3 regions of the Bradyrhizobium genosp. SA-4 str. CB756 genome follow, and region 1 is predicted to be linked to each of the others. Evidence: predicted binding sites of a transcription regulator. Region 1 holds the regulator's gene; each other region holds the start of a gene.

What was found. The regulator PhoB, encoded in region 1, activates phosphate uptake and scavenging genes when phosphate is short. The targets are predictions, from matches to a motif close to TGTCATNNANCTGTCAT.
Region 2: ugpB (sn-glycerol-3-phosphate ABC transporter substrate-binding protein UgpB) is a predicted target of PhoB. The motif match lies at 3,385-3,401, and genes of this name have one in related genera.
Region 3: BRAGE_RS0118045 (RNA degradosome polyphosphate kinase) is a predicted target of PhoB. The motif match lies at 7,736-7,752, and genes of this name have one in related genera.

The regions. Positions count from the first base shown of each region.
Region 1 is NZ_KI421499.1:7,511,858-7,522,082, reverse strand. It holds gene BRAGE_RS0136415 (lysylphosphatidylglycerol synthase domain-containing protein) at 1-227, shown strand, start outside; gene BRAGE_RS0136410 (ATP-binding protein) at 261-1,559, shown strand; gene pstS (phosphate ABC transporter substrate-binding protein PstS) at 1,704-2,717, shown strand; gene pstC (phosphate ABC transporter permease subunit PstC) at 2,884-3,873, shown strand; gene pstA (phosphate ABC transporter permease PstA) at 3,875-4,720, shown strand; gene pstB (phosphate ABC transporter ATP-binding protein PstB) at 4,717-5,535, shown strand; gene phoU (phosphate signaling complex protein PhoU) at 5,547-6,263, shown strand; gene phoB (phosphate regulon transcriptional regulator PhoB) at 6,286-6,993, shown strand; gene BRAGE_RS0136375 (GcrA family cell cycle regulator) at 7,098-7,610, opposite strand; gene BRAGE_RS0136370 (aspartate aminotransferase family protein) at 8,065-9,267, shown strand; gene argF (ornithine carbamoyltransferase) at 9,267-10,190, shown strand.
Region 2 is NZ_KI421499.1:8,118,160-8,128,384, reverse strand. It holds gene BRAGE_RS0139360 (TIGR02300 family protein) at 1-1, shown strand, start outside; tRNA gene BRAGE_RS0139355 (tRNA-Ala) at 93-168, shown strand; gene BRAGE_RS0139350 (GIY-YIG nuclease family protein) at 383-610, shown strand; gene BRAGE_RS0139345 (MarR family winged helix-turn-helix transcriptional regulator) at 614-1,072, opposite strand; gene BRAGE_RS0139340 (organic hydroperoxide resistance protein) at 1,229-1,654, shown strand; gene BRAGE_RS0139335 (CaiB/BaiF CoA transferase family protein) at 1,832-3,034, shown strand; gene ugpB (sn-glycerol-3-phosphate ABC transporter substrate-binding protein UgpB) at 3,456-4,772, shown strand; gene ugpA (sn-glycerol-3-phosphate ABC transporter permease UgpA) at 4,822-5,703, shown strand; gene ugpE (sn-glycerol-3-phosphate ABC transporter permease UgpE) at 5,703-6,551, shown strand; gene BRAGE_RS0139315 (sn-glycerol-3-phosphate import ATP-binding protein UgpC) at 6,672-7,757, shown strand; gene BRAGE_RS0139310 (Hsp20 family protein) at 8,052-8,477, shown strand; gene BRAGE_RS0139305 (DUF1150 family protein) at 8,528-8,800, shown strand; gene BRAGE_RS0139300 (GNAT family N-acetyltransferase) at 8,907-9,401, shown strand; gene BRAGE_RS0139295 (autotransporter outer membrane beta-barrel domain-containing protein) at 9,424-10,225, opposite strand, start outside.
Region 3 is NZ_KI421499.1:3,639,505-3,649,729, forward strand. It holds gene BRAGE_RS0117995 (isochorismatase family protein) at 1-118, opposite strand, end outside; gene BRAGE_RS0118000 (GNAT family N-acetyltransferase) at 144-764, opposite strand; gene BRAGE_RS0118005 (hypothetical protein) at 751-1,368, opposite strand; gene BRAGE_RS0118010 (LysR family transcriptional regulator) at 1,441-2,481, shown strand; gene BRAGE_RS0118015 (autotransporter outer membrane beta-barrel domain-containing protein) at 2,591-3,640, opposite strand; gene BRAGE_RS0118020 (cold-shock protein) at 4,129-4,335, shown strand; gene purN (phosphoribosylglycinamide formyltransferase) at 4,418-5,071, opposite strand; gene purM (phosphoribosylformylglycinamidine cyclo-ligase) at 5,071-6,144, opposite strand; gene BRAGE_RS0118035 (CDP-alcohol phosphatidyltransferase family protein) at 6,301-6,843, shown strand; gene BRAGE_RS0118040 (DnaA ATPase domain-containing protein) at 6,967-7,644, shown strand; gene BRAGE_RS0118045 (RNA degradosome polyphosphate kinase) at 7,827-10,019, shown strand; gene ppx (exopolyphosphatase) at 10,035-10,225, shown strand, end outside.

The DNA.
Region 1 (10,225 bases):
TGGTCGGCCTCTGGCAGATGGACCGCGAGGAACTCCTCGGCGGCATGCTCCTGTTCCGCGTCCTCTATTATCTGTCCCCCTTCGTCATATCTGTAATCTTGCTGACGTTTCGCGAAGTTATAATCGGCGCACGATCGAAGCGTTTGCAGCAGGCGGCGCTCAAGCTCGACCCCGGCCCGGCGCGTGAAGCCGCCTATGTGAGAGAGCGCAGCGACAGCGGCGCCTGACCTGCGCCGAGCCCCTAGGAGAAGCCCGCACCGATGGCGATCGACGCCCCATCGTCTCCCTCCGCGCAGCCCTGGTCCGACCGGCTGCGCCATTCCACCGTCATCCTGATCGCCGCAGCGCTGACGCTGTCGGTGGTAGTCTCGCTCGGCGAATTGTCGGTGATGCGCGCTGCGACCGTATTCCTCTGCATCGCCGCCGCGGCGCTGATCCCCTGGCGGTTGCACGACAATGCCGCCTCGCGCGACGACACCCGCCGCGTCAACCCGGTCGAAAGCGCGGCGGTCGCCGCAGTGGTCGCCGGCATGCCCGATCCGGCGGTGCTGCTCGACCGCGCCGGCCGCGTCATCCATCTCAATGCCGCAGCCGCCCAGCTCGCGCCGGCGCTGCGCAAGAACGAGCTCGCCCAGTTCGCGCTGCGCTCGCCGGAGATCATCACAGCGCTACGCGAGTCGATCGCGACCACCGAGCCGCGGCGCGCGACCTATCTCGACCACGTCCCGGTCGACCGCTGGATGGAGCTGATCATCACCCCGGTGCCGGTTCCAACCAGCTTCGGCGGCGCCGACAAATGCATGCTGATGACTTTCCACGACCAGACGCCGCTGCGCCGGGTCGAGGAGATGCGCGCCGACTTCGTCGCCAATGCCAGCCACGAGCTGCGCACGCCGCTGGCCGCGCTGTCCGGCTTCATCGATACGCTCCAGGGCCAGGCCAAGGACGATCCCAAGGCGCGCGAGCGTTTCCTCGGGATCATGCACAACCAGGCCACCCGCATGGCGCGCCTGATCGACGACCTGCTGTCGCTGTCGCGGGTCGAATTGTCGGCCCATGTGCGGCCCGACACCCTGGTCGACCTGCTGCCGATCATCTTCCAGGTCGCCGACGGGCTGGAACCGCTGGCGCGGGAGCGCCAGGTCGAGGTCGAGACCCATCTGCCGGAGACCCCGGTGATGATCGCCGGCGACCGGGAGGAGCTGCTGCGCCTGTTCGAGAACTTGATCGAGAACGCGCTCAAATACGGCGCCTCGGGCGGACGTGTCATCGTGTCGCTGACGGTTCCGGCAGCCACTGATGGAACTCAGGAAATCCGGGTCCTGGTACGCGATTTCGGCCCTGGCATCGCGCCCGAGCACCTGCCGCGCCTGACCGAGCGGTTCTACCGGGTCGATGTCGGCGACAGCCGCTCGCAGGGCGGGACCGGGCTCGGATTATCGCTGGTGAAACATATTCTTAACCGTCACCGCGGCCGGCTTTTGATCGAAAGCGTGCCCCGGCAGGGCGCCACCTTCACCGCCTGTTTTCCCCAGGTGAAGACCCTGACACAGAGCTGAAAGCCAAACGATTTCAATCGTTTGACTGTGTCATCCGACTGTCACGAAACCTTCGTAAAAGCACAGCCGACTGCTCCTAAAGGGGCGGCGCGGGGAGCGCGATCGGGCGCGGATGGCGCTTCGCTCCCCTGTATGGAGACCAGCATGAATTTCATCAAAACTATCGTCGCTGCTGGCTTGGTCGCCGCAACGACGACGGCGGCGTTCGCTGCCGATATCACGGGTGCCGGCGCGACTTTCCCGTTCCCGATCTATTCGAAGTGGGCTGACGCCTACAAGAAGGAGACCGGCAACGGTCTGAACTATCAGTCGATCGGTTCCGGCGGCGGTATCAAGCAGATTCAGGCCAAGACCGTGACCTTCGGCGCCAGCGACGCGCCGCTCAAGGCCGAGCAGCTCGAGAAGGACGGCCTCGTTCAGTGGCCGATGGTGATGGGCGCGATCGTCCCCGTCGTCAACCTCGAGGGCGTCAAGGCCGGCGAGCTCGTGTTCGACGGCGAGACCCTCGCCAACATCTATCTCGGCAAGATCACCAAGTGGGACGACGCCGCGATCAAGAAGCTCAATCCGAACGTGAAGCTGCCGTCGGACGCGATCACCGTGGTCCGCCGCTCGGACGGCTCGGGCACCACCTTCAACTTCACCAACTACCTCTCCAAGGCCAGCGCGGACTGGAAGAGCAAGGTCGGTGAGGGCACCGCGGTCGAATGGCCGGTCGGCGTCGGCGCCAAGGGCAACGAAGGCGTGTCGGGCAACATCAGCCAGACCAAGAACTCGATCGGCTATGTCGAGTACGCCTATGCCAAGCAGAACAAGCTGACCTACACCGGTCTCGTCAACAAGTCCGGCAAGCCGGTTCAGCCAACTGTCGAAGCCTTCCAGGCGGCCGCTTCGAACGCCGACTGGGCCAAGGCTCCCGGCTACTACGTCATCCTGACCGACCAGCCCGGCGACAAGTCCTGGCCGATCACCGCGGCGACCTTCATCCTGATGCACAAGGAGCCGGCTGATAAGGCGGCGTCGAAGGAAGCCATCAAGTTCTTCGCCTGGGCGTTCAAGAACGGCGCCAAGGCGGCCGAGGAGCTCGACTACATCCCGATGCCCGAGAGCGTCGTGAAGCTGATCGAGAAGACCTGGTCGGCCGACATCAAGAGCTAAGCTCTCCTGTTCCGGAAGGCGGCGCGGCTGCGAAAGCCGCGCCGCTGGTCCGGAGCTCTCGCGAACGATCGTTCTCCGGGCCGGTGCCGCAATGGCGAACCATCCGGGGCACGCGACAGCAACTTAAAAAAACGTATAGTCAGTACAGGGGATCGGCGTGGCAGAGATGGCTGTCGAGAGCAATGTAGTAGATGCCGCCGGACCGTATGATCGCGCCAAGGCATTGAGCGCGTTCAAGCTCGGTGACCTCACCTTCTACTGGATCACGCGCCTCAGCGCGATCTCCGTGCTGCTGATCCTCGGCGGCATCATTGTTTCGCTGATCGTCGGTGCCTTCCCGGCGATGAAGGAATACGGCATCTCCTTCTTGTGGACGCAGCGCTGGGCGCCGTCGGCAGATCCCCCCGTGCTCGGCGCGCTCGGCCCGATCTACGGCACGCTCGTCACCTCGTTCATCGCGATGGCGATCGCCATTCCGGTCGGACTTGGCATCGCCATCTTCCTCACCGAGCTCTGCCCGCAATGGGCGCGCCGCCCGATCGGCATGGCGATCGAGCTGCTCGCCGGCATCCCCTCGATCATCTACGGCATGTGGGGCTTCTTCGTGCTGGGCCCGTTCCTGGCCAACACCTTCCAGCCGTTCATGATCAAGATCTTCGACGGCATCCCCGTGCTCGGCGCGATCTTCGCAGGTCCCCCGTCTTATCTCAGCCTGTTCAACGCCTCGCTGATCCTCGCCATCATGGTGCTGCCCTTCATCACCTCGATCTCGGTCGACGTGTTCAAGACGGTGCCGCCGGTGCTCAAGGAAGCCGCCTACGGCGTCGGCTGCACCACCTGGGAAGTCGTCCGCAGCGTCGTGATCCCCTACACCCGCGTCGGCGTCATCGGCGGCGTCATGCTGGCGCTCGGCCGCGCGCTCGGCGAGACCATGGCGGTGACCTTCATCATCGGCAACTCGTTCCGCATCTCCTCGTCGATCTTCGCCCCGGGCACCACGATCTCGGCGGCGATCGCGTCCGAGTTCGCCGAAAGCGACGGCCTGCACCAGTCCGGCCTGATCCTGCTCGGCCTCCTGCTGTTCGTGCTGACATTCTTCGTGCTCGCAGCCGCGCGCCTGATGCTGCTGCGTCTCGAAAAGAAAGCGGGGAAGTAACATGAACCCGATTTACGCACGCCGCCGCCGCATGGACATCGTCATCCGCGCGCTCTGCCTCGCCGCCGCCGCCTTCGGCGTCACCTGGCTCGCGCTGATCCTGCTGACGCTGTTCTACAACGGCCTGACCGGGCTCAACCTCCAGGTCTTCACCGAAAACACCCCGCCGCCCGGCTCGACCGAGGGCGGCCTACTCAACGCCATCGTCGGCTCGGTGATCATGACCGTGCTCGGCGTCGGCATCGGCGCGCCGCTCGGCATGTTCGCCGGTACCTATCTCGCCGAGTACGGCCGCAACGACAAGCTGACCTCGGTGATCCGCTTCATCAACGACATCCTGCTGTCGGCACCCTCGATCATCATCGGCCTGTTCATCTACGGCGCTGTGGTGGTGCCGATGCGCGGCTTCTCGGCGATCGCCGGCTGCCTCGCGCTCGCCGTGATCGTCATTCCGGTGGTGCTGCGCACGACTGAGGACATGCTGCTGCTGGTGCCGAACGCATTGCGCGAGGCGGCCTCCGCGCTCGGCCTGCCGCGTTCGCTGGTGATCAAGCGCATCGCCTATCGCGCCGCGCGCTCGGGCCTCATCACCGGCGTGATGCTGGCCACCGCCCGCGTCGCCGGCGAGACCGCGCCGCTGCTCTTCACCGCGCTGTCGAACCAGTTCTTCAGCCTGAGCCTGAACAAGACGATGGCCAACCTGCCGGTGACCATCAACAACTTCGTGCAGAGCCCCTACGCCTACTGGAAGCAGCTCGCCTGGAGCGGCGCCCTGCTGATCACGTTGACCGTGCTTGCCTTGAACATTGGCGCGCGCATCCTGAGCGCCGAGAGGACCGCAAAATGAGCGATATGTCAGTTACCGTCAGTACGCCCGTTCAGCACGGCTCGCAGCCGCTACCCGAAGCCCCGGCCAAGGTGACGGTGCGCAACCTCAACTTCTATTACGGCGAGCATCACGCGCTGAAGAACATCAACCTGACGCTCGGCACCAACCGCGTCACGGCGTTCATCGGCCCGTCGGGCTGCGGCAAGTCGACCCTGCTGCGCATCTTCAACCGGATGTACGACCTCTATCCGGGCCAGCGCGTCACCGGTCAGTTGATGCTCGACCAGACCAACATCCTCGACCCCAAGCTGGACCTCAACCTGCTGCGCGCCCGCGTTGGCATGGTGTTCCAGAAGCCGACGCCGTTCCCGATGACGATCTACGAGAACATCGCGTTCGGCATCCGCCTCTACGAGAAGATCTCGAAGTCCGAGATGGACGACCGCGTCGAGAAGGCGCTGCGCGGTGGCGCCCTCTGGAACGAGGTCAAGGACAAGCTCAACGCGTCCGGCCTGTCGCTCTCGGGCGGCCAGCAGCAGCGCCTCTGCATCGCCCGCACCGTCGCGGTGCGGCCCGAGGTGATCCTGTTCGACGAGCCCTGCTCGGCACTGGACCCGATCTCGACCGCCAAGGTCGAGGAGTTGATCCAGGAGCTGTCCGAGAACTACACGATCGCGATCGTCACCCACAACATGCAGCAGGCGGCCCGCGTCTCTGACAAGACCGCCTTCATGTATCTTGGCGAGCTGATCGAGTTCGACGACACCAGCAAGATCTTCACGTCGCCGAGCGATCGGCGGACGCAGGATTACATCACCGGCCGGTTCGGCTGAGGAGACGGGATATGGGTTCTGAACATACCGCAAAGGCCTTCGACACCGACCTCCAGGAGCTCACGCGCCTGGTCGCCGAGATGGGCGGCCTCGCCGAGCGCATGATAGTCGATTCCGTCGACGCGCTGATCCGCCGCGACGTCGCGCTCGGCCAGCGCGTGGTCGCGACCGACGCCGAGATCGACGCGCTCCAGAAGAAGATCGAGGAGCGCGCCGTTCTCACCATCGCCCGTCGCCAGCCGATGGCGGTGGACCTGCGCGAAATCGTCGGCGCGATGCGCGTCGCGACCGATCTCGAGCGCATCGGCGACCTCGCCAAGAACATGGGCAAGCGCGTCGCGGCGCTGGAGACGGACTTCCATCCGCTCAAGCTGTTCCGCGGCCTCGAGCACATGACCGACCTCGTGCAGCAGCAGGTTAAGTCGGTGCTGGACGCCTACGCCGCGCACGACCTGCCGGCGGCGATGGCGGTGTGGAAGGGCGACGAGGAAGTCGACGCCATCTGCACCTCGCTGTTCCGCGAGCTCCTCACCTACATGATGGAGGATCCGCGCAACATCTCGTTCTGCATCCACCTGATGTTCTGCGCCAAGAACATCGAGCGCATCGGTGACCATGCCACCAACATCGCCGAGACCGTGTTCTACATGATCGAGGGCCAGGCGATCACCGACAAGCGGCCGAAGGGTGACATGACGACCTTTGCCACAACGGTCCCGAATAGCTGAAGAGTCAAGGAGCGACGACACCATGGGCGCACGCATTATGGTGGTTGAAGACGAGGAAGCTCTCACCGAGCTGCTTCGCTACAACCTCGAAGGCGACGGCTATGACGTCGAGACGGTGATGCGCGGCGACGACGCCGACACCCGTCTCAAAGAACACATCCCCGACCTGATCGTGCTCGACTGGATGCTGCCGGGCCTCTCCGGCATCGAGCTGTGCCGGCGGCTGCGCACCCGCCCGGAGACCAAGCAGCTGCCGATCATCATGCTCACCGCGCGCGGCGAGGAGAGCGAGCGGGTGCGGGGGCTTGCGACCGGCGCCGACGATTACATCGTCAAGCCGTTCTCGGTGCCGGAGCTGCTGGCGCGCGTGAAGGGCCTGCTCAGGCGCGCAAGCCCGGAGCGGCTCGCCACCGTGCTCGCCTATGGCGACATCGAGCTCGACCGCGACAAGCGCCGCGTCGCGCGCTCGGGCCGGCCGATCGATCTCGGCCCGACCGAATATCGCCTGCTGGAGTTCTTCCTCGAGCATCCGGGCCGCGTGTTCTCGCGCGAGCAGCTGCTCGACAGCGTCTGGGGCCGTGACATCTACATCGACGAACGCACCGTCGACGTGCATATCGGCCGCCTGCGCAAGCTGCTCAATCTCGGTCGTGAGCAGGACCCGATCCGCACTGTCCGCGGCGCCGGCTACGCGCTCGACGACCGCTTTGCGAAGGCGGAGCAGACGTAAGAACGATTGCAAGCGAGCAAAATAAAAGCGCGCCAAGTGGCGCGCTTTTTTATGTCACGGGTCGTCCCGGTCGCGTGCCGGGACGATGTCGTTTGAAGCAGCGTTCAGCGCGTGCCGGGCTTTGCCGGCGCACGGCGACGATCCGCCGCCGGCTGGTAGGCGACGCGCGAGTGCTGCGCGCAATAGGGCAGGCCGGAAAGCGCCTTGCCGCCGCAGAAGAAGAAATCCGGGCTCGAGGGATCGCCGACCGGCCAGTGGCAGGTCGCCTCGTTCAGCTCCAGCAGCGACAGCCGCTGGCTCATCGGCACCACGTTATCGTAGGTGACCGGCTCGGCCTCCACCTCGACCTCGAAGGCCTGCGCCAGTGCGGTGTTGCCGCGCGAGATCGGACGGCTCACGCGCATCATGTGCTGCGCGGGGCGGGCCTTGCGCGGCCGGGGCGCTGCCGATGAGGGGCTCTTGGCGCGGCCGGACAGGCCGAGCCTGTGCACTTTGCCGATCACGGCATTGCGGGTCACATTGCCGAGCTCGGCCGCGATCTGGCTGGCCGAAAGTCCGGCCTCCCAGAGCTTCTTCAGCTGCTCGACGCGATCATCGGACCAGGTCAAAACCGTCATTGCACCCTTTCCCTCGCTGCCGGCCAGCCATCCTGGGGCCTCACAGCGAATGCCTAAGCCTTGAAAAACCCGTGCCGCCAGAATCCCTTAAGGCTCGCCGGGCACGCAGGATGCGCCCGAACGTTTACGCCGGTACATGAGGACTCTTGGGATCAGAACTGCTGCACGAGATGTCGTATCTGACAGTCCAAACGCTACAATATGGCGTGACTCGCGCGCAAGAGTCCGCCGACTCGCTTCCACATGTTCCGTGGTGAAAATCCCGCAAAATCGGCACCGCAAGACTACGGATTCAGCGTTTCCCGGGGCTTTCGGGCGGCATTGACACCCGTCTCACCAGGCATAAGATAGTCGCACGTGCCGCCCTTAAAAGGCGGCACGTTTCGTTTTCCGGGCCGGTCAATGGTGCGTTGCGCAATGCACTCAAGCCGTCCGCAACATCCAAGTGATCGTCATGACCAACAGCGCCGCGCCGCATTTGCTCCCCGTTTTCGCCAGGGCCGACCTCGGTTTCGAGCGCGGCGAAGGCTGCTGGCTGATCGCGACCAATGGCGAGCGCTATCTCGACTTCACTTCGGGCGTCGCGGTGAACGCGCTCGGCCATGCCCATCCCGCGCTGGTCAAGGCGTTGCAGGAGCAGGCGACGAAGCTGTGGCACATGTCGAACCTGTTCCAGAGCCCCGACGGCGAGAAGCTCGCCGCGCGCCTGTGCAGCGAGAGCTTTGCGGACTTCGTGTTCTTCTGCAATTCGGGCGCCGAAGCGCTGGAGGGCGTGATCAAGCTGGTCCGCCATCATCACTTCTCCAAGGGGCATCCGGAGCGCTACCGCATCATCACCTTCGAAGGCGCCTTCCACGGCCGCACGCTGGCAACACTGGCTGCAACGGGATCTGCAAAATATCTCGAAGGTTTCGGTCCGCCGATGGACGGCTTCGACCAGGTGCCGCATGGCGACATCGAGGCCGTGAAGAAGGCGATCGGCCCGCAGACCGCCGGCATCCTGATCGAGCCGATCCAGGGTGAGGGCGGCGTGCGTTCGTCGCCGCCCGCCTTCCTCAAGGCGTTGCGCCAGCTCTGCAACGAGAAGGGCCTGCTGCTCGCGTTTGACGAGGTGCAGACCGGCATGGGCCGCACCGGCGATCTGTTCGCGCATCGGCGCACCGGCGTGACGCCTGACGTGATGTCGCTGGCGAAAGCGCTCGGCGGCGGCTTCCCGATCGGCGCGGTGCTGGCGACCGCAGAGGCGGCCTCCGGCATGGGGCCCGGCTCGCACGGTTCGACCTTCGGCGGCAATCCGCTCGCGATCTCGGCTGCGAACGCCGTTCTCGACGTCATGCTCAAGCCCGGCTTCTTCGATCACGTGCAGAAGATGTCGCTGCTGCTCAAGCAGAAGCTCGCCTCCGTGATCGACCGTCATCCCGACGTCGTCAGCGAAGTGCGCGGCGAGGGGCTCCTGATCGGCATCAAGGCCGTGGTGCCCTCCGGCGATCTGGTCGCGGCGCTGCGCAACGAAAAATTGCTCACGGTCGGCGCCGGCGACAATGTCGTGCGTTTCCTGCCGCCTCTCATCGTCACCGAAACCGAGATCGAGGATAGCGTCGCGCGGCTCGAGCGCGCCTGCACGGCCCTTGCCGGCAACAAGCGGGCGGCAAGCTGATGAGCAGTTCACCCAAGCATTTCCTCGACATCAACGAGCTGCCGCTGACGGAGCTCAAGCGCATGCTCGCCGCATCCTCCGCGATGAAGGCGAAGCAGAAGGCGCACCAGCCGGTGAAGCCGCTCGAAGGCAAGACGCTGGCGATGATCTTCGAGCGTCCCTCGACCCGCACCCGCGTGTCGTTCGACGTCGCCATGCGCCAGCTCGGCGGCGAGCCGATCATGCTCACAGGCGCCGAGATGCAGCTCGGCCGCGGCGAGACCATCGCCGACACCGCGCGCGTGCTGTCGCGCTATGTCGATGCCATCATGATCCGCATCCTCAACCACGAGGCGCTGCTGGAGCTTGCGCAACATGCGACCGTGCCCGTGATCAACGGCCTGACCCGGCGCTCGCATCCCTGCCAGGTGATGGCCGATCTCATGACCTATGAGGAGCATCGCGGCCCGATCGAGGGCCGGACGGTGGCCTGGACCGGTGACGACAACAACGTTCTCGCTTCTTGGGCGCACGCCGCCGAGCGCTTCAAGTTCAAGCTCAATGTCGCAACGCCGCCGGAGCTCGCGCCGAAGAAGGTGATGCGCGACTGGATCAAGGCGACGAACGCGCCGATCGTGCTCGGCACCGATCCGGAGGCGGCCGTAAAGGGCGCCGATTGCGTTGTCACCGACACCTGGGTGTCGATGGGCGACAAGGAAGGCGAGCACCGTCACAACGTACTCAAGCCTTACCAGGTCAATGCCAAGCTGATGTCGCTGGCCAAGCCCGACGCGCTGTTCATGCACTGCCTGCCGGCTCATCGCGGCGAGGAGGTCACGGATGAGGTGATCGACGGCCCGCAATCGGTCGTGTTCGACGAGGCGGAAAACCGCCTGCATGCGCAGAAGGGCATTCTGGCCTGGTGCTTCGACGCGGTGAAGTAGGCGCGTTGGAATTCGCCGCGGCCGCCTCATACACT
Region 2 (10,225 bases), 610 kb from region 1:
AGATCAGCCCTGATCTGTGAAAAAGGGTGCACCGCGCGAGTCGCAAGGCTCGCCGGTCGGGAGTGATCCCCCAGGATCATCCCAGGACTTAAGGGGCCATAGCTCAGCTGGGAGAGCGCTTGCATGGCATGCAAGAGGTCGGCGGTTCGATCCCGCCTGGCTCCACCACGCTTCGCCCTTCGGGCTACGCGTGGCGCAGCCACGACGGAGCCTGAAGGGCGAAGCGTGGTGTCCGGCGTAGCCCGAAGGGCGAAGACGGACAGGTGACATTCCCGATCAAACTATCGACGATCCAGTTGGAAGCCGCCAATATAGCGCGCTGGCTTGTTCGGGCTACGCGTGGCGCAGCCACGACGGAGCCTGAAGGGCGTGGTACGTCTACATCATCCAAAGCATCGAATTCCCCGATGAGGAATACATCGGCGCGACCGAGAATTTGAAGCGACGGCTTCCTGAGCACAATGCCGGTAAATCGGCTCACACCGCCAAGTTCAAGCCATGGAAGCTGATCTGGTACTGCGCTTTTCCCGACAAGATGAAGGCCTTGGCATTCGAGAAATATCTCAAGTCACACTCAGGCCGCGCTTTCTCGAAAAAACGGCTCTGCTAACCCCTACTCCCCGATTACCGCATTCAGCCGGTCCCTCAGCGCGACGATCTCGTCCTTCATTGCGACCAGCTCCGACACCGAGCAGTCCGACGCTGCCAGGATCGACTGCGGCACGCTGCGCGCCTTGTCCTTCAGCGCGTGGCCCTGCGGCGTCAGGGCGATCAGCACTTGCCGCTCGTCCTCGCTGGAGCGGGTGCGTCTGACGAGATGCGCGGCCTCTAGCCGCTTCAGGAGCGGCGTCAGCGTGCCCGAATCCAGGAACAGCTTCTCGCCGATGTCCTTGACCGGCACGTCGTCGCGCTCCCACAGCACCAACATCACCAGATATTGCGGATAGGTCAGTCCGAGCCGGTCGAGCAGCGGCTTGTAGACGCGGTTGAAGGCATGCGCGGCCGAATAGACCGCAAAGCAGATCTGATTGTCGAGGCGCTGCGGGTCCAGCGCCGGTATCTTCCGAGGCATAACGAATCTCACGAGGTTTTTCCCATTCTGGGGCCGGCCGGCGGCATATTCAATTGCGGACAATTAAATGTGAGGCCGCGTAATTTCAATTGCGCACAATCTAATTGTCTGCGATATGGACCGGGTCCTAACCCGGAACCCCCAAGGGAGACGAAAATGTCCGTAAACGTCCTCTACAAGACCAGCGCAAAAGCCACCGGCGGCCGCGACGGCCATGCTGCGACCCTCGACGGCGCGCTCGACGTCAAGCTGACCACGCCGAAGGAGCTCGGGGGTGGCGGCGGCGCCGGCAACAATCCCGAGCAGCTGTTCGCGGCCGGCTATGCCGCCTGCTTCATCGGCGCGATGAAGTTCGTGGCCTCGCAGGGCGGCCCGAAGGTTCCGGCTGACGCCTCCGTCACCTCGACCGTCGGCATCGGCCCGCGCTCCGAGGGCGGCTTCGGCCTCGACATCGACCTCGCCGTCTCGCTCCCGGGCCTTGCCCGTGCGGAGGCCGAGGCGCTGGTCGCGAAGGCGCACCAGGTGTGTCCGTACTCCAATGCCACGCGCGGCAATGTCGACGTTCGCCTGACGGTCGTCTGATCCAATGGCGGATTGGCTGGCCCGGGATCCCCCTCGGGCCGGCCGCTTCCGCTTGATTTGCCACCCCGCGGGATTGCCGCGCGGCAGTGCATGCGGCCCTACGCCCGGCGCCATTGCTGGCGCAAACAAACCTCGCTAGGCCTGTGATCAAACGACCGACACAGGGGAAGCGAAGGCATGACTGAAGCAGCATTGGGCGCAATGAGCGGACTGCGCGTCATCGATCTCACGCGCGTGCTCGGCGGTCCCTACTGCACCCAGATCCTCGCCGACCACGGCGCCGACGTGATCAAGGTCGAGCCGCCCGCAGGCGACGAGGTGCGCGAATGGGGCCCTCCCTTCCACGAGGAGGATGCGGCCTATTTCGTCGGCATCAACCGCAACAAGCGTTCAATCGGCCTCGACCTCGCCTCCGAGGGCGGCCGAACCGTGCTGCTCAAGATGCTGGAGACGGCCGACGTCCTGATCGAGAATTTCAAGCCGGGCACGCTGGAGAAATGGGGCATCGGCAACGAGGTCTTGCGCGAAAAATTCCCGCGCCTCGTGCATTGCCGGATCTGCGGCTTCGGCGCCGACGGCCCGCGCGGCGGCAATCCCGGCTATGACGCCATCATCCAGGCCATGACCGGCATGATCGCGGCGACGGGATCGCCCGAGAGCGGACCGATGCGGATCGGCGTGCCGCTGGTCGACATCACCACCGGGCTTTATGCCGCGATCGGCATCCTGATGGCGCTCTCCGAGCGGCAGCGCTCCGGCAAGGGCCAGTTCCTGGAAACGACGCTGTACGAGACCGGGCTTGCCATCATGCATCCGCACACCGCGAACTATTTCATGCATGGCAAGCCGCCATCGCTCACCGGCAACGAGCACCCGAACCTCGTGCCTTACGCGATCTTCCCGACCAAGACCGACAACATCTTCATCGGCGTCGGCAATGACGGCACCTTCCGCAAGCTCGCCAAGGAGATCGGCAAGCCCGAGCTCGGCACCGATCCGCGCTTTGCCCGCAACAAGGACCGCATCGCCAACCGCGAGGCGCTGCGCGCCGAGCTGGCCGCGGTGTTCAGCCAGCACGAGGCCGAGCCGCTGTGCAATCGCCTGCTTGCGGCCGGCCTGCCCGCAGGTCCCGTGCAGAAGATCGACCAGGCGTTGACCAACCCGCATACGATCGCGCGCGGCGATGTCATCGAGAAGGACTGGTACAAAGGCGTCGCCTCGCCGATCCGGCTCGATCGCAGCAAGCCAAGCCTGCGCCGCGTGCCGCCGAAATTCAGCCAGCACGCGGCCGAGGTGCTGGGCGAGTTCGGCTATTCCAAGTCCGAGATCGACGCGATGGTCGAGAAGGGCACCGTCTGCGGCCCCGAGCGGAAACGCTAGCGCAAGCTGAGATCAAGCGCATTTGCACGTCGCAATGGCGGTGCGCTCCCTCCCCCGCTTGCGGGGGAGGGTTGGGGAGAGGGTGTCTCCGCAGTGAGACTCCCCCAGAGGATGGAGCCCTCACCCGGATCGCTTCGCGATCTCCCGCAAGCGGGAGAGGCTAAGGGAGCCCGGAGCCGCATCCGTTCTACCCAACTCCATTCCGCGCTGACGGTGCTCTCCTTCCCTCATCATCCAATGCCGCACTGCGGCGCGAGGCGTGCATGCGCACCGGCCGTCCGTGGCGCGTTCGCCTATTTGACGACTTCCCTTTTGGCCGCGCTTGCTGCTTTCGTTTCTCCCGCTTACACAGTCATGTGAACGTCATATGGCGCTGCTAGCGCAAGCGCCTCTTCATTGACGGGCAAGGGAGGTTTTCTTGATGGCTCTTCGACACTTTGGCGCGGCTGCCGCTATTGCAGTCACGGTTGGCATGACGGCTTCGCCGGCCCTGGCCGTGACGGAAATCCAGTGGTGGCACGCGATGACCGGCGCCAACAACGACGTCATCGTCAAGCTCGCCAACGACTTCAACGCCGCGCAGAGCGACTACAAGGTGATCCCGACCTACAAGGGCAACTACGCCGACACGATGAACGCCGGCATCGCCGCGTTCCGCGCCGGCAACGCCCCGCACATCATGCAGGTGTTCGAGGTCGGCACCGCCACCATGATGGCCGCGACCGGCGCCGTGAAGCCGGTCTACAAGCTGATGGCCGAGACCGGCGAGAAGTTCGATCCCAAGGCCTACCTGCCCGCGATCACCGGCTACTACTCGACCTCGAAGGGTGAGATGCTGTCGTTCCCCTTCAACTCGTCGTCGACCGTGATGTGGGTCAACCTCGACGAGCTGAAGAAGGCCAATGTCGAGATCCCCAAGACCTGGCCCGAAGTGTTCGAGGCCGGCAAAAAGCTGAAGGCCGCCGGTCACGACACCTGCGGCTTCTCGGGCTCCTGGGTCACCTGGGTCAATCTCGAGCAGCTCTCGGCCTGGCACAACACGCCGCTCTCCAGCAAGGCCAACGGCCTCGACGGCTTCGACACCGTGCTCGAATTCAACGGCCCGCTCCAGGTCAAGCATCTCGAAAACCTGGTCGAACTGCAGAAGACCAAGGTCTACGACTATGCCGGCCGCACCAACACCGGCGAAGGCCGCTTCACCTCGGGCGAATGCCCGATCTACCTGACCTCGTCGGCGTTCTTCGGCAACGTCAAGGCGCAGGCCAAGTTCGCCTTCACCGCGGTGCCGATGCCCTATTATCCCGACGTCAAGGGCGCACCGCAGAACTCGATCATCGGCGGCGCCTCGCTCTGGGTCATGGGCGGCAAGTCGGCCGACGAATACAAGGGCGTCGCGAAGTTCCTGACCTTCCTCTCGGACACCGATCGTCAGGTCTACATCCACAAGGCCTCGGGCTATCTGCCGATCACCAAGGCGGCCTATGAGAAGGCCAAGGCGGAGGGCTTCTACAAGGATCAGCCCTATCTCGAGACCCCGCTGCTCGAGCTGACCAACAAGGAGCCGACCGAGAATTCGCGCGGCCTGCGCCTCGGCAACATGGTTCAGCTGCGTGACGTCTGGTCGGAAGAGATCGAGCAGGCGCTGGCCGGCAAGAAGACCGCCAAGCAGGCGCTCGATGCCGCCGTCGAACGCGGCAACACGATGCTGCGGCAATTCGAAAAGACCGCCGTAAAGTAAGGCGATCAGCGGCAGGCCGGTCGCCCGGCCTGCCGCTCCCCGGGGCATCATGCAAAAGCAAGCCATTTTCCAGTCAAAGCTATTGCCCTACGCGCTGGTTGCCCCGCAACTCGCGATCGTCCTGATTTTCTTCTACTGGCCGGCCCTGCAGGCGGTGATCCAGTCATTCCTGCTCCAGGACGCCTTCGGCCTGTCGTCGAGCTTCGTCTGGTTCGACAACTACATCGAGCTGTTCAAGGACCCCGCTTATTTCGCGGCGATCGTCCGGACCTTCTTCTTCTCGTTCGCCATCGCAATCTCGTCGCTGTCCTTCGCGCTGCTGCTCGCCGTGATGGCAGACAAGCCGCTGCGCGGCTCGATGCTCTACCGCACGCTGCTGATCTGGCCCTATGCGGTGGCGCCGCCGGTCGTCGGCGTGCTCTGGATCTTCATGCTGCATCCCTCGCTCGGCGTGCTCTCGCGCTACCTGCGCGGCCTCGGCATCGACTGGAATCCGCTGCTCGACGGCAACCAGGCCGCGGCGCTGGTCATCCTCGCCGCCGCCTGGAAGCAGATCTCCTATAATTTCCTGTTCTTCCTCGCCGGCCTCCAGAGCATCCCCAAAAGCGTGATCGAGGCCGCCGCGATCGACGGCGCGCGTCCGATGCGGCGGTTCTGGACCGTGATCTTCCCGTTGCTGTCGCCGACGATCTTCTTCCTGCTGGTGATCAACATCGTCTACGCCTTCTTCGACACGTTCGGCATCATCGACACCATGACCCGCGGCGGTCCCGGCACGTCGACCGTCACGCTGGTCTACAAGGTCTATTCCGACGGCCTGCTCGGCGGCAATCTCGGCAGCTCCGCGGCGCAATCGGTGATCCTGATGATCATGGTCATCGTGCTCACGGGAATCCAGTTCCGCTTCGTCGAACGCAAGGTGACCTACTGATGGTCGAGGAAGAGGGCTTTCGGCGCTACGTCGCGCACATCATCCTCTGGATCGGGATCGCGATCGTCGCGTTCCCGGTCTACATCGCCATCGTCGCCTCGACCCAGGACAACGCGCTGATCGCCAACGGCCAGATGTCGCTGCTGCCGGGCGGACACTTCTTCGAGGTCTACTACCAGACCATCTTCGTCGGCACGAGCGGCTCGACCCGCGAGCCGGTCGGCAACATGATGCTCAATTCGCTGGTGATGGCGCTGGCGATCGCAATCGGCAAGATCGCGATCTCGATCATCTCGGCCTATGCGATCGTGTATTTCCGCTTTCCGTTCCGGATGGCGATATTCTGGATCATCTTCATCACGTTGATGCTGCCGGTCGAGGTACGCATCTATCCGACCTACAAGATCGTCGCCGACCTGCACATGCTCGACAGTTATGCGGGCCTGGCGCTGCCGCTGATCGCATCGGCCACCGCGACGCTGCTGTTCCGCCAGTTCTTCATGACCGTGCCGGACGAGCTGCTGGAAGCCTCGCGCATCGACGGCGCCGGACCCTTGCGCTTCTTCTGGGACACGTTGCTGCCGCTGTCGCGCACCAACATGGCGGCGCTGTTCGTGATCCTGTTCATCCTCGGCTGGAATCAATATCTCTGGCCGCTCTTGATCACCACGCGCGACGACATGCAGACCATCCAGGTCGGCATCCGCAAGATGATCACCACCACCGACGCGCTGACCGAATGGCCCATCGTGATGGCGACCGCCGTGCTGGCGATGCTGCCGCCGGTGTTCGTCGTCGTCGCCATGCAGAGATTGTTCGTGCGCGGCCTGGTCGAGACGGAAAAGTGAGAGGGCGAATGGCGAATTGCGAATGGCGAACGGTTCGCCGGCGGTCGAGCGGCGCTGGCATGCCCGCTTGTTCAACTACTCACTATTCCCTACTCGCCATTCGCGCGAGCGGAGCTCGCAATGGCTAACGTCACCCTGCGCAACGTCCGCAAGACCTATCAAGGCGGCTTCGAAGCAATCAAAGGCGTCAACGTCGACGTCGGCGACGGCCAGTTCTGCGTGCTGGTCGGCCCCTCCGGCTGCGGCAAGTCCACGCTGCTGCGCATGGTCGCAGGGCTCGAGACCGTCACCGGCGGCGAGATCGACATCGGCGGCCGCGTCGTCAACCAGGTCGAGCCCGCCGATCGCGACATCGCGATGGTGTTCCAGAACTACGCGCTCTATCCGCATATGAGCGTCTTCAACAACATGGCCTACGGCCTACGCAACCGCGGCATGGCCGAGGCCGAGATCAAGACCCGCGTCGAGCAAGCCGCGCGCGTGCTCGAGCTCTCCGCCATGCTGGAGCGCAAGCCGCGCCAGCTCTCCGGCGGCCAGCGCCAGCGCGTCGCCATGGGCCGCGCCATCGTGCGCCAGCCGAAGGTATTCCTGTTCGACGAGCCGCTCTCGAACCTCGACGCCAAGCTGCGCATCGCGATGCGCGTCGAGATCCGCAAACTGCAGCGCCGGCTCAACACGACGTCGATCTACGTCACCCACGACCAGCTGGAAGCCATGACGCTCGCCGACGTTCTCGTCGTGATGAATGGCGGCCAGGTCGAGCAGGTCGGCAATCCCCTCGCGATCTACGAGAAGCCGGCGACGACCTTCGTCGCCTCCTTCATCGGCGCACCGCCGATGAATCTGATGTCGACGCGTCCCGAGGAGATCGAGTCGCAGCTCGGCGGCAGCGCAGACGGAGTCGGCATTCTGGGCATCCGCCCGGAGGATTTCCTCATCACCGACGAGACACCAGCCGGCGGCGTGGCGCTGCCGTTAACGGTCGAGGCCATCGAGCGCGTCGGTGCCGAGACCTTCGTCTACGGCTCGCGCGAGCAGGACGACCAGCGCGTCGCCGCCACCCCTGGTGAGCTGCCCCCCGGCGAGGTCATCGTCCGCATCCCCGGAACCGAGGCGCCCGCCATCGGCGCGAGGATCCGCGTCGCGGCGGTCCGGGCGAAGCTGCATTTGTTCAGCGGCGACGGGCGGACGCGGATCGAGGCCTGACGGGTTCCGAGGGCCGCCTGATCAAGACCGCGAAAACAACCCCATGCACAGTAGAGGGGGTCCCTGTTTTCATTGAGATAAATCGCCTGCCAATTCGTCATGCCTGCGCCCCCGCGGCTATGACGAATTGTAAGCATTTTATGCGATGGCAGGGCCGCGGGCGGCAGAACGCCCCATCCACAGCCCCCCGCTACGTCCTTGAACCGACACGGGGATATGACCATATTGCTGACCAAGGGGTGCCTTGATCGGGCCCCGAAGCACCAAAGTCGCTTCGAGAGGACTTTGTAAACTATGTCTCGTGTTCCCACGCTTTCCAGTCCGTTCCTTCTGGGCTTCGACGAGATCGAGCGCGTGCTCGACCGCGTCGTCAAAGGCGCCGACGGCTACCCTCCCTACAATATCGAGAGGTGCGGCAGCGCGGACGGCCAGCCCGAGCGGTTGCGCATCACGCTGGCGGTCGCCGGATTCACCCGCGACCAACTCGATGTAACCATTGAGGAAAACCAGCTCGTGATCCGCGGGCGGCAGCAGGACGACAAGGCCCGGCAATACATCCATCGCGGCATCGCCGCGCGCCACTTCCAGCGCACCTTTGTGCTGGCGGAGGGGATGCTGGTGCTGGGTGCGGATCTGAAGAACGGGTTGTTGTCGATCGACCTGGCCCGGCCTGAACCGGAGAGGATCGTTAAGACAATCGCTATCAATGAGCACGAATAATGGAACGAGTAGCGGACTCGACCGCTTAGTTCGTTAGAGGAGTCGAGACCATGAGTGAAGGTCACGTTGCGTTCGAATACGAAGCCAAGAATGTCTCCCCGGAGACGCTGGCAACCCTTGGCGAAGGCCATATCGCCTATGTGAAGCAGATCCGCTCCGAGGATGTTCCGGGCCTGTTTCCCGAGGCGCCGAAGATTGCGCCGGGCCTCAAGCTGTTCGCCCTCCACGCCGCCGACGGCACGCCGATCATGCTGACCGACAGCCGCGAAGCCGCGATCGCTAACGCCTGGAGCAACGAGCTGCAAGCCGTCAGCGTGCACTGAGCGCGCGCGTCGCACGAAAAGAGTTTTGCGGGCATGCCTTCAGACGAAGGCATGCCCGTTTTCATTTGTGAGGTGCTGCTGCTAGACGGTGGTCATGGACCAGCACATGCCCATCCCGATTGCGATATCCGAGTTGTCATCCGGCGAAGCGCTGGCCGAGACGATGCTGTCTCTCAACAACAACCATGCAGAGGAATTGTCGTGGCTTGAGCGCGAGCGGCTGCAAGACCTCGTCGCGCAAGCGTTCTACGCCTGCAGGATCGGCGACCTCGATGCTTTCCTGATCGCACTCGATCAAGACGGGCAATACGACAGTCCGAACTTCCTGTGGTTTCGATCCCGCTACGCGCGCTTTGTCTACGTCGACCGGATCGTGGTCGCAGCATCCGCGCGCGGCATGGGATGCGCGCGCCGGCTTTACGCCGACCTGTTCGATCGCGCGGCCGAGGCCGGACACGATCGCATCGTCTGCGAGGTCAACCAGCATCCTCCGAACCCGGCGTCAGACGCTTTCCATGCCGCCCTCGGATTTACCGAGGTCGGAAGCGCGAGCATTCACGACGGAAGCAAGACGGTCCGCTATCTCTCGCGCCGGCTGTAGACAGACGAAACGGCCGCCGCTCTTACCACGCGTAGCGCACCACGCCCTTGCCGGCAAAGCTGCGCGTAACGTTCGAGAATTCTCCTTCGAACGTTGCAGCAGCGGCCCAGCCGTTCAGCCATGTCTTTTCGACGGACGCCGTCACGAGCACGGAGTCGGCGGCTTGCGCCGCGCCGTTGACGACGAAGCTCGAACCGGGCAGCGCCTGGAAGGTCGCGCCGATCGCGCGGTCGGGATTGAAATCATGGGCCCAGGCGAGGCGGCCGCGCAGCGTGGTGATGCCGTCGGCCATGGCGAAGGATTGGTCGGTGCGCAGGCCGAGCTCGCTCCGGGTGTCGGTGACGCTCCTGGCGCCGTAAGTCAGAGCAAACGCGTTGTTGCCGGTGATCGCCTGCTCCGTATAGGCCGGCAGATCGAACGTGGTGAACTGCGCGGCCGCATAGGGCGTGAAGCCGATGCCGCCGATCGCGGGCGTAACGAAGCGATAGCCACCTTCCAGCCGGCCGGAATACGCATTCGCGTTGAAACGCGCCTGGAGATGATCGAGGCCTGCAATGGTGACATTGCGATCGGTGGTGATGTCCTGCCAGCCATAGGCAAGTGCGCCCGCGACATAGGCGGCGCCTGCATTGTGGCGCACGAAGGCGCCGGCCTGGAACAGGTCGGAGCGGCCGGTGCCGCCATTCGCCACCGAGAAGCTTGTGCCACCGCCGGCGAGCGCGAAGCCAGCCACGGTGTTCGGCGAGAACCAGTAATCGGCGCCCGCGGTCGCACCCGCAATGCGGCTGGTAGCGGCGTTGGCGCCGAGCGTTGCGTTGGCATCG
Region 3 (10,225 bases), 3.9 Mb from region 1:
AGCGCGCCGTGGCGGCATCGCCATCGCGGATGAGATGGCGTCGCCCGGGGGTCAGATATTCGACCTGGAGATCCGCGCAGATCAGGATCGGCGGATCATCGTCAAGAAAGACCGGCATAATCTTGCGCGTAGCTGCACCAGTTTCATCGATCAGCGAGTGCGAGGTCCCGCAGCGGCGAAGTCACCGCCCGCCCCGCGGATGCGTCGAGCACGCCCGGGCGATCCCAATCGCCCTCGGGGCGGATGATCACATAGGGATCGCTCTCCAGCGTGATGGCATCCGGTCCCGGCTCGATCTCCAGCAGCATCTCCGTGTAGGAGAAATCGGAGAAGGTGATCTTGCGATTGTGGCCGAGCGGCTTGGCGCCGAAATGGGCCCAGAAATCGACCAGCCGGTCCTGCGCCTGGCCGTAGATCTTGCGGAACCCCTTGCGCTTCACATAGTCGACGCTGGCCTGCACCAGCTTGAACGAGACCCGCGAGCGTCGATATTGGTGCCGCACCGCGAGCCGCTCCACCTTAGCGAAATCGCCGAAGAAGCGAACCCGCAGGCATCCCGCGGGCTCGTTGCCGACATAGCCGATGAAATGCGCGGCAACCATGTCGTTGCCGTCGAACTCCTCCTCGAACGGACAATCCTGCTCGGCGAGATAGACCGCGGAGCGGATCGCCGTGACCAGCATGAGATCGTTCGGGTCGCGCGCGAGGCGGATGGTGATGGCGCGGGAGTCGGGCTTGGCGAGAGGAATCCTAGTACCGTGCATCTGCAAAACTCCTTGCGTGAATGATCGCGGCCGGCATGCGCATCGGCTGCCTGTGCCAGGGACGCTGGTAGCACCAGAGGTCGGGTTGGAAGCTTGGGACAGGCTCGAATCCTGTCGCCCTCATGATGCCGCGGCCGGCCACGGTTGACGGCTGCGCATAGCAATCGGCGCTGCGAAACCTTAGCTGTCGCAGATGAGCCGCGGCCTTGCCGAGACCGGCGATGCCACGACCACTCGCCGCGATCGCCCAGATGTAGATGGCAGCAACGTCCTGCCTTGGCGCGGCGAGATAGTGCGTCTCGGGCGCGGTCAGGCAGATCTCGTCGAGCAGCAGCGCATCGTGCCCGCGCTCGCTCAGGAACAGGAAGGCCATGCCGCCGAGCAGCTTGCCCTTGCGGCTGAACGTCAGGATGCTCTGAGGATCGAAGGTGAGATATTTCGCGAGCTCGGCCGCGCCAATCTCTACGCCTGGCACCAGCCGATGCGCCATTTCCGAAAGCGCCGCAATTTCGGAAAATTGCGCGCAACGGACATCGACGTCCGGGCTTTGCGGCAGCGCATCGAAATCATGCCTTGCGGCAAACGAGCCCCTTTCCATACTCATGTCGTCCCACTATCGTTCGAAGCCTTCAGCGCCCCGCTACGACATTGAGCTTAGCGGTTGGGGATCAGGAGTATGCAGCAGTTATTGCACCGGGGTGCTGCGATGATGCAGCACCGTGAAGAAGCCCTGGATGCATCCTGGGACGATTTGAAGCTGTTTTTAGCGTGCGCAAAATATAAAAGTTTTCGCAACGCGGCCGAGGAGCTCGGGCTCACCTCGACCACCCTGATGCGCAGGATCGATCGGCTCGAAGAGAGCATCGGCTGCAAGCTGTTCCTGCGCGACCAGAGCGGGCTGACGCTCAGCGACGAAGGCACCGCGATGATCGCCGACGTTGCGCACATGGAGCGCCACGCCTTCAACGTCTTCCGCCGCGCCTCGCGCTCGTCGAACGACACCGCGGGCACCGTGCGCGTCGCGGTGACGGAAGGCCCCGGCAATTTCTGGATCCTGCCGCGGCTGATCGACTTCCAGAAGACCTATCACAAGATCACCGTCGACCTGCGCTGCGCGATGGAGCAGGCCGACGTCGCGCGGCTCGAATCCGATATCGCGATCCAGCTCGAGCCGCCGACCAATCCCGATCTGATCGTCACCAAGCTCGGCCGCCTCCACATCTATCCCTTCGTCTCCAGGGAATACGAGACCCTCTACGGCCTGCCGGCAACGCTCGCCGATTTGAAGAACCATCGCATCGTCAAACAGACCGCCCCGCAAATCGACGACGGCGCCTATGCCCGCATTCTCGGGCTGACGTCGCTCGAAGGTATCGTCGGGATCAAGACCAATTCATCCGTCGGGGCGCTCTATGCGGTCGAACGCGGCGCCGGCATCGGCTTCCTGCCGACCGTGTCGATCGCGCTCGGCGCGCCGCTCGTCGCCGTCGATCTCGGCGTCAGCCACCACGCCGATCTCTGGCTCACTTATCACAGGGAGTTCCGCAGTTCCGAACGCCACAAGATCGTGGTCGACTGGCTGAAGAGGATCTTCGATCCCAGGACCTATCCCTGCTTCCGCGACGAGTTCATCCACCCGAACGCGCTGGTGCCGATGATGACGGCCGTGCGCGAAGGGTTTGGACTGAGCGGTTACGTCGCGGCGACGCCGACGTAGAGCATGATGCGGAAAAGTGCGTAGCGGTTTTCCGGAAAGATCATGCTCAAAAAGCGCGATGGTGATTCATCTTCATCCCATCGCGTTTTAGACGCCAGCGGGATCCAGCTTACCAACGATATTCGAAGCCGGCCGTGCCCTGGTGCGACGTCAGCTCGTTGCGGAACTTTCCGTCGTAATTGACGTAGAGCCGCGCCGTGTTGGTCAGGCTGAGCGAGGCCGAGGCGCCGGCATCCATGCCGTAACGGCTCTCGCCGATGCCGGGCACGACGATGCTCTGGGTCCCCAGGCTGACCTGAATCGATCCGAGGTCCTGGTGGAAATTGTCGACGAACTTGCCGTAGGCGGACAGGTCCAGGATCTTCTGGTCGAGGATGAAGTAGCGGCCGATCTCGGCGCCGATCATGACGCGCGCGCGTGAGAGGGTGGTGGAACCGACGTTGAGCGGATCAAGGCCGCCGGCCTCCTGGAATGCCGCGCTGGTGGCGCGCACATATTCGACCGCGCCCTTGGGCACGATGCGCATCTGGTCCTTGGTCCAGTAGTAGCTGATCTCGGTCAGGGCGCCGTCGACCGCGGCGCGATAGCCCGCGGTCGCAAGGCCGAAGCCGGTATCCCGGCTGGAGTGGACCTTGCCGAAGCCGTGCACCAGCGCGAAGGCCCAGGTCCATGGTCCCTTGTCGACCGAGCCGTTGAAGCCGAGCTGCGTCAGGTCAAGCGTTGCGGACTGCAGCGCAAGCGGCACGTCGATGTCGGTGTGGCTCTGGTCGACCGAGAAGCCGAGATTGACGCCAGGCGCAACCCGTGCGCCGAAGCCGGCAACGCCGCCGAAGGTCTTGCGCTTGTCGCCGACGAAGTCGCCTTGCGCATCGGTGCGAACCGAGATGCCGTAGCCCTCGAACCAGGTGCGGTAGCGCGGATCTTCCGTGCTCGCCGACGCGCCGCCGCCACCTGGATTGGTGCGGAAGGCGCGGTTGAAACCGCCCGAGGCCTGGTTGCCGAGCCGCTCCAGAAAGCCCGAGCCGAGATCGAGCGCGGCGTTGCCGGCGGATTGGTCGTCATTGGCCGACGTTGGCGATGGCGTCGGAGGCGGCGGCCGTCTCTGCGCCAAGGCGGGCGTCGCGGCCACGGTCAGGCCAATCGTCACCACAATTGCCATGACAAATGTGGTGACGATTGCCTTGGCGCGCGGGAGCATGGGCATACCACCGCTCCCCTCCAACCGGATCGCCCGCCGTGTCCCCGAGAGCTGCGACGTGCAGCGCATAACGACAAAATCCCAAAGCGAAAAGCGACGCGCAAAAATGCAACACGCGCCACGCTGCATGCGACGATTTGCGCTGAACTGCAACGGTGGGTCAATCGGGTGCAGGGCGCGAGCAGGAGTGATTGCCCCGGATTGTGGTTCCGCTGCCACAGGTTCGAAATAGCGGCTGCAGATAGCCGGACCGCTCTTGAAAATCGCGCGCGGCTTGCTAACGGGCGATTTTCATGTTGCAATATTCGACACAATCGGAATTGGCCGCTCGGCTGTGCGTTTCGCGACATTGAGACTCAAGACTCGAACAGACTTCCGGAAGCCCGTTTGTGGCGTGGCACGCGAAACAGCGGCCGCGTCTTTTTTGTATCTAGTGGAGGAGACTGAGGATGCCGCAAAAGGGCACCGTCAAATGGTTCAACCCGACCAAGGGCTATGGGTTCATCAAGCCGAACGGCGGCGACAAGGACGTGTTCGTCCACATCTCCGCCGTCGAGCGCGCCGGACTTTCGACACTCAATGAGAACCAGGTGGTTGAATACGACCTCGTGGAGAACCGCGGCAAATCATCCGCGGAGAACCTCAAGGTCTCCTGATGTCTCTCAAGCCTAGCGCGAGAGATCATGACGTTGCCCCCGGCTCTGCCGGGGGATTTCGTTTGTGACGACGACTCGCGCTTCAGCCCACCACAGGCGCAACCAGAAAATTCTCCGACGCAGAGCTTCCCGCCGTCCTGCACACATCGCCCTCGATCTGGACCTTGCCAGTTGCGAGCAGCCGCAGCGCTTCGGGATAGATGCGGTGCTCGACTTCGAGGATGCGCTCCGACAGCGTGTCGGCGGTGTCGTGGTCGCTGACGGGCACCGCGCCCTGCATCACGATCGGGCCGGCATCGGTCTCGGGGATCACGAAGTGCACCGTCGCGCCGGACAATTTCACTCCGGCGCGCAAGGCCTGGCCGTGCGGATCAAGGCCGGGGAACGACGGCAGCAGCGATGGATGGATGTTGAGCATCCGCCCGTACCAGGCCTTGGTGAACTCGGCCGTGAACAGGCGCATGAAGCCGCCGAGACAGATCAGCTCGATGCCATGCTGGTCGAGCGCTGCCTGCAGCACATTCTCGAAGCCGGCGCGGTCCTTGCCGAACGGCTTGCTCTCGATCACCAGCGTGTTCACGCCGGCCGCCTTGGCCCGTTCGAGCCCGAGGGCGTCGGCCTTGTTCGAGATGACGAGCGCGATCTCCGCAGGGAAATCCGGCGCGCTGGCGGCCCTGATCAGTGCGGACATGTTGGAGCCGCGGCCGGAGATCAGGATGGCGACGCGGCGCTTCATCACAGCGCCAGGTCGAGATGGCCGTTATAGACGACGCGATGCTCGCCCTCGGCCGGGATCACGGTGCCGAGCTGCGCCACGGTCTCGCCGGCATCGGCGAAGACCCGCACGACCTCCTCGACCTTGTCGGGCTCGACGATCGCGATCATGCCAATGCCGCAGTTGAAGGTGCGCAGCATTTCGAGTTCGGCGATGCCGGCCTGGTGCGCCAGCCATTTGAACACCGGCAGCACCGGAAGGCGCGCGAGGTCGATGCCGACGCCGAGATGGCTCGGCAGCACGCGCGGAATGTTGTCGGTGAAACCGCCGCCGGTGATGTGGGCGAGCCCCTTCACCGCGCCGGTCTCGCGGATCGCGCGCAGGCAGGATTTGACATAGAGCTTCGTGGGCGTCAGCAGCGCGCCGCCGAGCGTCATCACCGGTGCGAACGGAGCCGGCGCCTCGAAGCCGAGGCCGGATTGTTCCACGATCTTGCGCACCAGCGAGAAGCCGTTGGAGTGCACGCCCGACGAGGCAAGGCCGATCACGGCGTCCCCCGCGGCGATATCCTTGCGCGGCAGCAGCGTACCGCGCTCGGCGGCGCCGACGGCAAAACCGCCGAGGTCGTAATCGCCATCCTTGTAGAGGCCGGGCATCTCGGCGGTCTCGCCGCCGATCAGGGCGCAGCCGGATTCCCGGCAGCCTTCGGCGACACCCGCGACGATCGAGGCCGTGGCCTCCGGATCGAGCTTGCCGCAGGCGAAATAGTCGAGGAAAAACAGCGGCTCGGCGCCCTGCACCACGAGGTCGTTGACGCTCATGGCGACGAGGTCGATGCCGATGCCGCCATGCAGGCCGGTCTCGATCGCGATCTTGACCTTGGTTCCGACGCCGTCGGTGGCGGCGACCAGGACCGGGTCCTTGAAACCGGCCGCCTTGAGGTCGAATAGGCCGCCGAAACCGCCAATCTCGGCGTCGGCGCCGGGCCGCGCGGTGGCGCGCACCATCGGCTTGATCAGGTCGACCAAGCGGTTGCCCGCGTCGATATCGACGCCTGAATCGGCGTAAGTGAGGCCGTTTTTGCGGTCGGTCATGCCCGATTTCCAGTGGGTTTGCGGCTGGTTACGTCGAATTCCGGGGACGCGCAATGGCAAGCGTGGCGCCCCGCCCTATACTATGTAGAGATATCAACCGGTTCAGCCTCCCTGGGGGCCGGATTCGAGGTCAGACCGGGTGCCGGGAAGCGCCGCGTGAGTATTCCGAACATCATTACCCTGGGCCGCATCATGCTGGTCCCGATCATCGTCTGGGCCATCGTGTCGAGCCAAATGGAGGTGGCATTCGCCGTCTTCCTGATTGCCGGCATCAGCGACGCCGTCGACGGCTTCCTGGCCAAGCGCTTCAACATGACGAGCGAGCTTGGCGCCCTGCTCGACCCGCTCGCCGACAAGGCGCTGCTGGTGTCGATCTACCTCGCGCTCGGCATCTGGGGCGACATCCCGCGCTGGATCGTGATCCTGGTGGTGTCGCGCGACATCATGATCGTCGCAGCGGTGATCGTATCCTGGCTGTTCGACAAGCCCGTCGAGATGAAGCCGTCGAAAGTATCCAAGCTAAACACAGCGGCCCAGGTGTCCTACGCAGCGCTGGTGCTGGCCGCCCTTGCCTTCGGCTTCAAGCCAGCGCCCTATGATATCATCCTGATGGGTCTCGTCACGGTCTTCACGCTCTCCTCGGTGTCGCTCTATCTCGTCGAGTGGCTGCGGCACATGAGCACGATCGAGGCCAAGTGAGTTGGGATCTGTGAGTTGACGACTTTTCGGTGAGGGACTTGGCCCCGCAACAGGCCAACTCCCGCTCGATGAAGTCGAATCTCGTCAAACACGGCCGGCACGCCGGCATGGAGCAAAGCAAGCGTGGCAGGCCGCGTTCATCCCCGACAATTGGCGTTTTCGCTTCCGCATGCGGAGAGCCTCAGCCGGGACAATTTCCTCGAAGGCCCCGCGAACGCCGCCGGCCTTGCCCTGATCGACAGCTGGCCGGATTGGTCGAACCGGATCATGTGGCTGGCCGGTCCCGAAGGCAGCGGCAAAAGCCATCTCGCCGCGATCTGGGCCGAAGAGGCCGGCGCCCGCTCGACCACGGCCAATGCGTTGACCGCCGCAGGCGTCCCGGGCGCGCTCGCCACTGGCGCGCTGGTGGTCGAGGATCTCAAGGCCGGGGATTTTGACGAACGCGCCCTCTTCCATCTGATGAACCTCGCCCGTGAGGACGGTGCCTACATCCTCTTCACCGGACGCGACGTGCCGGCATCGCTCGAGATCGAGCTGCGCGACCTGCGCTCGCGCCTGCGTGCGGTGCCCGTGATCTCGCTGCTGCCTCCCGACGACCAGCTCTTCCGCGGCCTGATCGTCAAGTTCTGCGCCGACCGCCAGCTCACGATGGACGAGAGCATCGTCAGCTACCTCGCCACCCGCCTGGAGCGGTCCTCGGCGGCCGCCCGACAGGCCGTAGAGCTGCTCGACAGCGAGGCCCTCCGGCTCGGCCGTCCCGTCACACGGGCGCTGGCCGCCGAGCTGCTGCGGGACGCCTGAGCGCCGCTCGGGCGCCCTTTGCCGCTCTTTGCCGCTCTTGCTCCCCTTGTCGCCCTTGGCCGCTTGACGCGGCGCGACGGCGGAACATCAATGTCATCGAAACGTCATCGCACTAACACATGCTCCCGCCGGTTTTTGCGCATAAGTCGCAAGGTGGGGCGAACTGGATGGACCGACTTCTCATGGACTCAGCGCAAGCCGTTGAAACTAAAGAAAAAGCCCCTGAGACCGAGGGCCTGCCGGCAATCGCCACGAGCCCCGAGCGGTTCATCAATCGCGAGCTGTCCTGGCTGCATTTCAACCGCCGCGTCCTGGAGGAATCGGTCAATCCCAGCCACCCCATGCTGGAGCGGGTGCGATTCCTGTCGATATCGGCGAATAACCTCGACGAGTTCTTCATGGTCCGCGTCGCCGGCATCAAGGCCCAGGTGCGCGAGGGCATTGCCGAACGCGCGCCCGACGGCCTGACGCCGTCCGAGCAGCTTGCGCTGATCAACCGCACCGTCTCCCAGCTCGCCTCCGACCAGCAGGCGATCTGGCGCGACCTGCGCGGCACGCTGGCCGATGTCGGCATCGTGCTCGTTGACGGCAAGGACGTCACCAAAGCGGAGCGGACCTGGATCGAGGACTATTTCCTCAACAACGTGTTCCCGCTGCTGACGCCGCTCGCGATCGACCCGGCTCATCCCTTCCCGTTCATTCCGAGCCTCGGCTTCACCATCGCGCTCCAGCTCACGCGCGAGGCCGACGGCAAGCAGATGAACGCGCTGATCCGCATGCCCGGCAAGATCGACCGCTTCATCCGCCTGCCGTCCGAGGGCAAGGCGGTGCGCCTGCTCTCGCTGGAGCAGGCGACCGGCCTGTTCATCAACCGTCTTTTCCCCGGCTACAATCTGCACGGCCAGGGCGCCTTCCGCATCATCCGCGACTCCGAGCTCGAAATCGAGGAAGAGGCCGAAGACCTCGTCCGCCTGTTCGAGACCGCGCTGAAGCGCCGCCGCCGCGGATCGGTGATCCGGCTCGAGATCGACGCCAAGATGCCCGAGGAGCTGCGCAGCTTCGTGCAGCACGCGCTGTCGGCCGCCGATGACGAAGTGTTCCTGGTCGATGGCGTGCTCGCCATGAACGAGCTCTCGCAGCTCACCCGCCTCGACCGGCCCGACCTCGAATTCACCCCTTACGTGCCGCGCCATCCCGAGCGCGTGCGCGAGCATGGCGGTGACATCTTCGCGGCGATCCGCCAGAAGGACCTCATCGTCCACCATCCTTACGAATCCTTCGACGTCGTCGTGCAGTTCCTGCAGCAGGCCGCGCGCGATCCCGATGTCGTCGCGATCAAGCAGACGCTGTACCGCACCTCCAACAACTCGCCGATCGTGCGCGCGCTTGCGGAAGCCGCCGAAGCCGGCAAGTCCGTCACCGCGCTGATCGAGCTCAAGGCTCGGTTCGACGAGGAAGCCAACATCCGCTGGGCGCGCGACCTCGAGCGCGCCGGCGTGCAGGTCGTCTATGGCTTCCTCGAATTGAAGACGCACGCGAAACTCTCGATGGTGGTGCGCCGCGAGGGCGGCAGCCTCACGACTTACGTCCACACCGGCACCGGCAACTACCATCCGGTCACCGCGCGTATCTATACCGACCTCTCCTACTTCACCTCCGATCCGACCATCGGCCGAGACGCTGCGCGCGTGTTCAACTTCATCACCGGCTATGCTGCTCCGAGCGATCTGGAGAAGATGGCGGTATCGCCGCTGACCCTGCGCAAGCGCATCATCGAGCACATCCAGGGCGAGACCGCGCATGCCCAGCACGGCCGTCCCGGCGCGGTCTGGATGAAGATGAATGCGCTCGTCGATCCCGACATCATCGACGCGCTCTATGAAGCCTCGCAAGCCGGCGTGCAGGTCGAGCTCGTGGTGCGCGGCATCTGTTGCCTCAGGCCCGGCATTCCCGGCCTGTCGGAGAATATCCGCGTCAAGTCGATCATCGGGCGATTCCTGGAACACGGCCGAATCTACTGCTTCGGCATGGGCCAGGGCCTGCCGAGCGCCAAAGCTGCTGTGTATATCTCGTCCGCCGATATGATGCCGCGCAACCTCGACCGCCGCGTCGAGGTGCTGTGTCCGCTGCAAAATCCCACGGTGCATCAGCAGGTTCTCGAACAGATCATGGTCGCGAACCTGAAGGACAATGAGCAGAGCTGGCAGTTGTTGCCGGACGGGTCCTCAACGCGTATGAAGGCCGCGAAGGGCGAGGAGCCTTTCAACGTGCACAACTACTTCATGACAAATCCGAGTCTGTCTGGCCGTGGAAAGTCGCTCAAGGAATCCTCGCCGCGCCGCCTCACGCGCCGTAATGAACGTCATCAATCCTGATCCGGGACCGTCGACGTGAAGCGGCCGCGCAAGCGCGGCTCGAGCGTCGCGGTCATCGACATCGGGTCCAACTCGGTCCGTCTCGTCGTCTATGAGGGGCTGACGCGGAGCCTCCTTCCGATCTTCAACGAGAAGACGCTGTGCGGCCTCGGGCGCGAGGTGCAGAGCACCGGCCTGCTCGCGCCTGACGCCGTCGACAAGGCGCT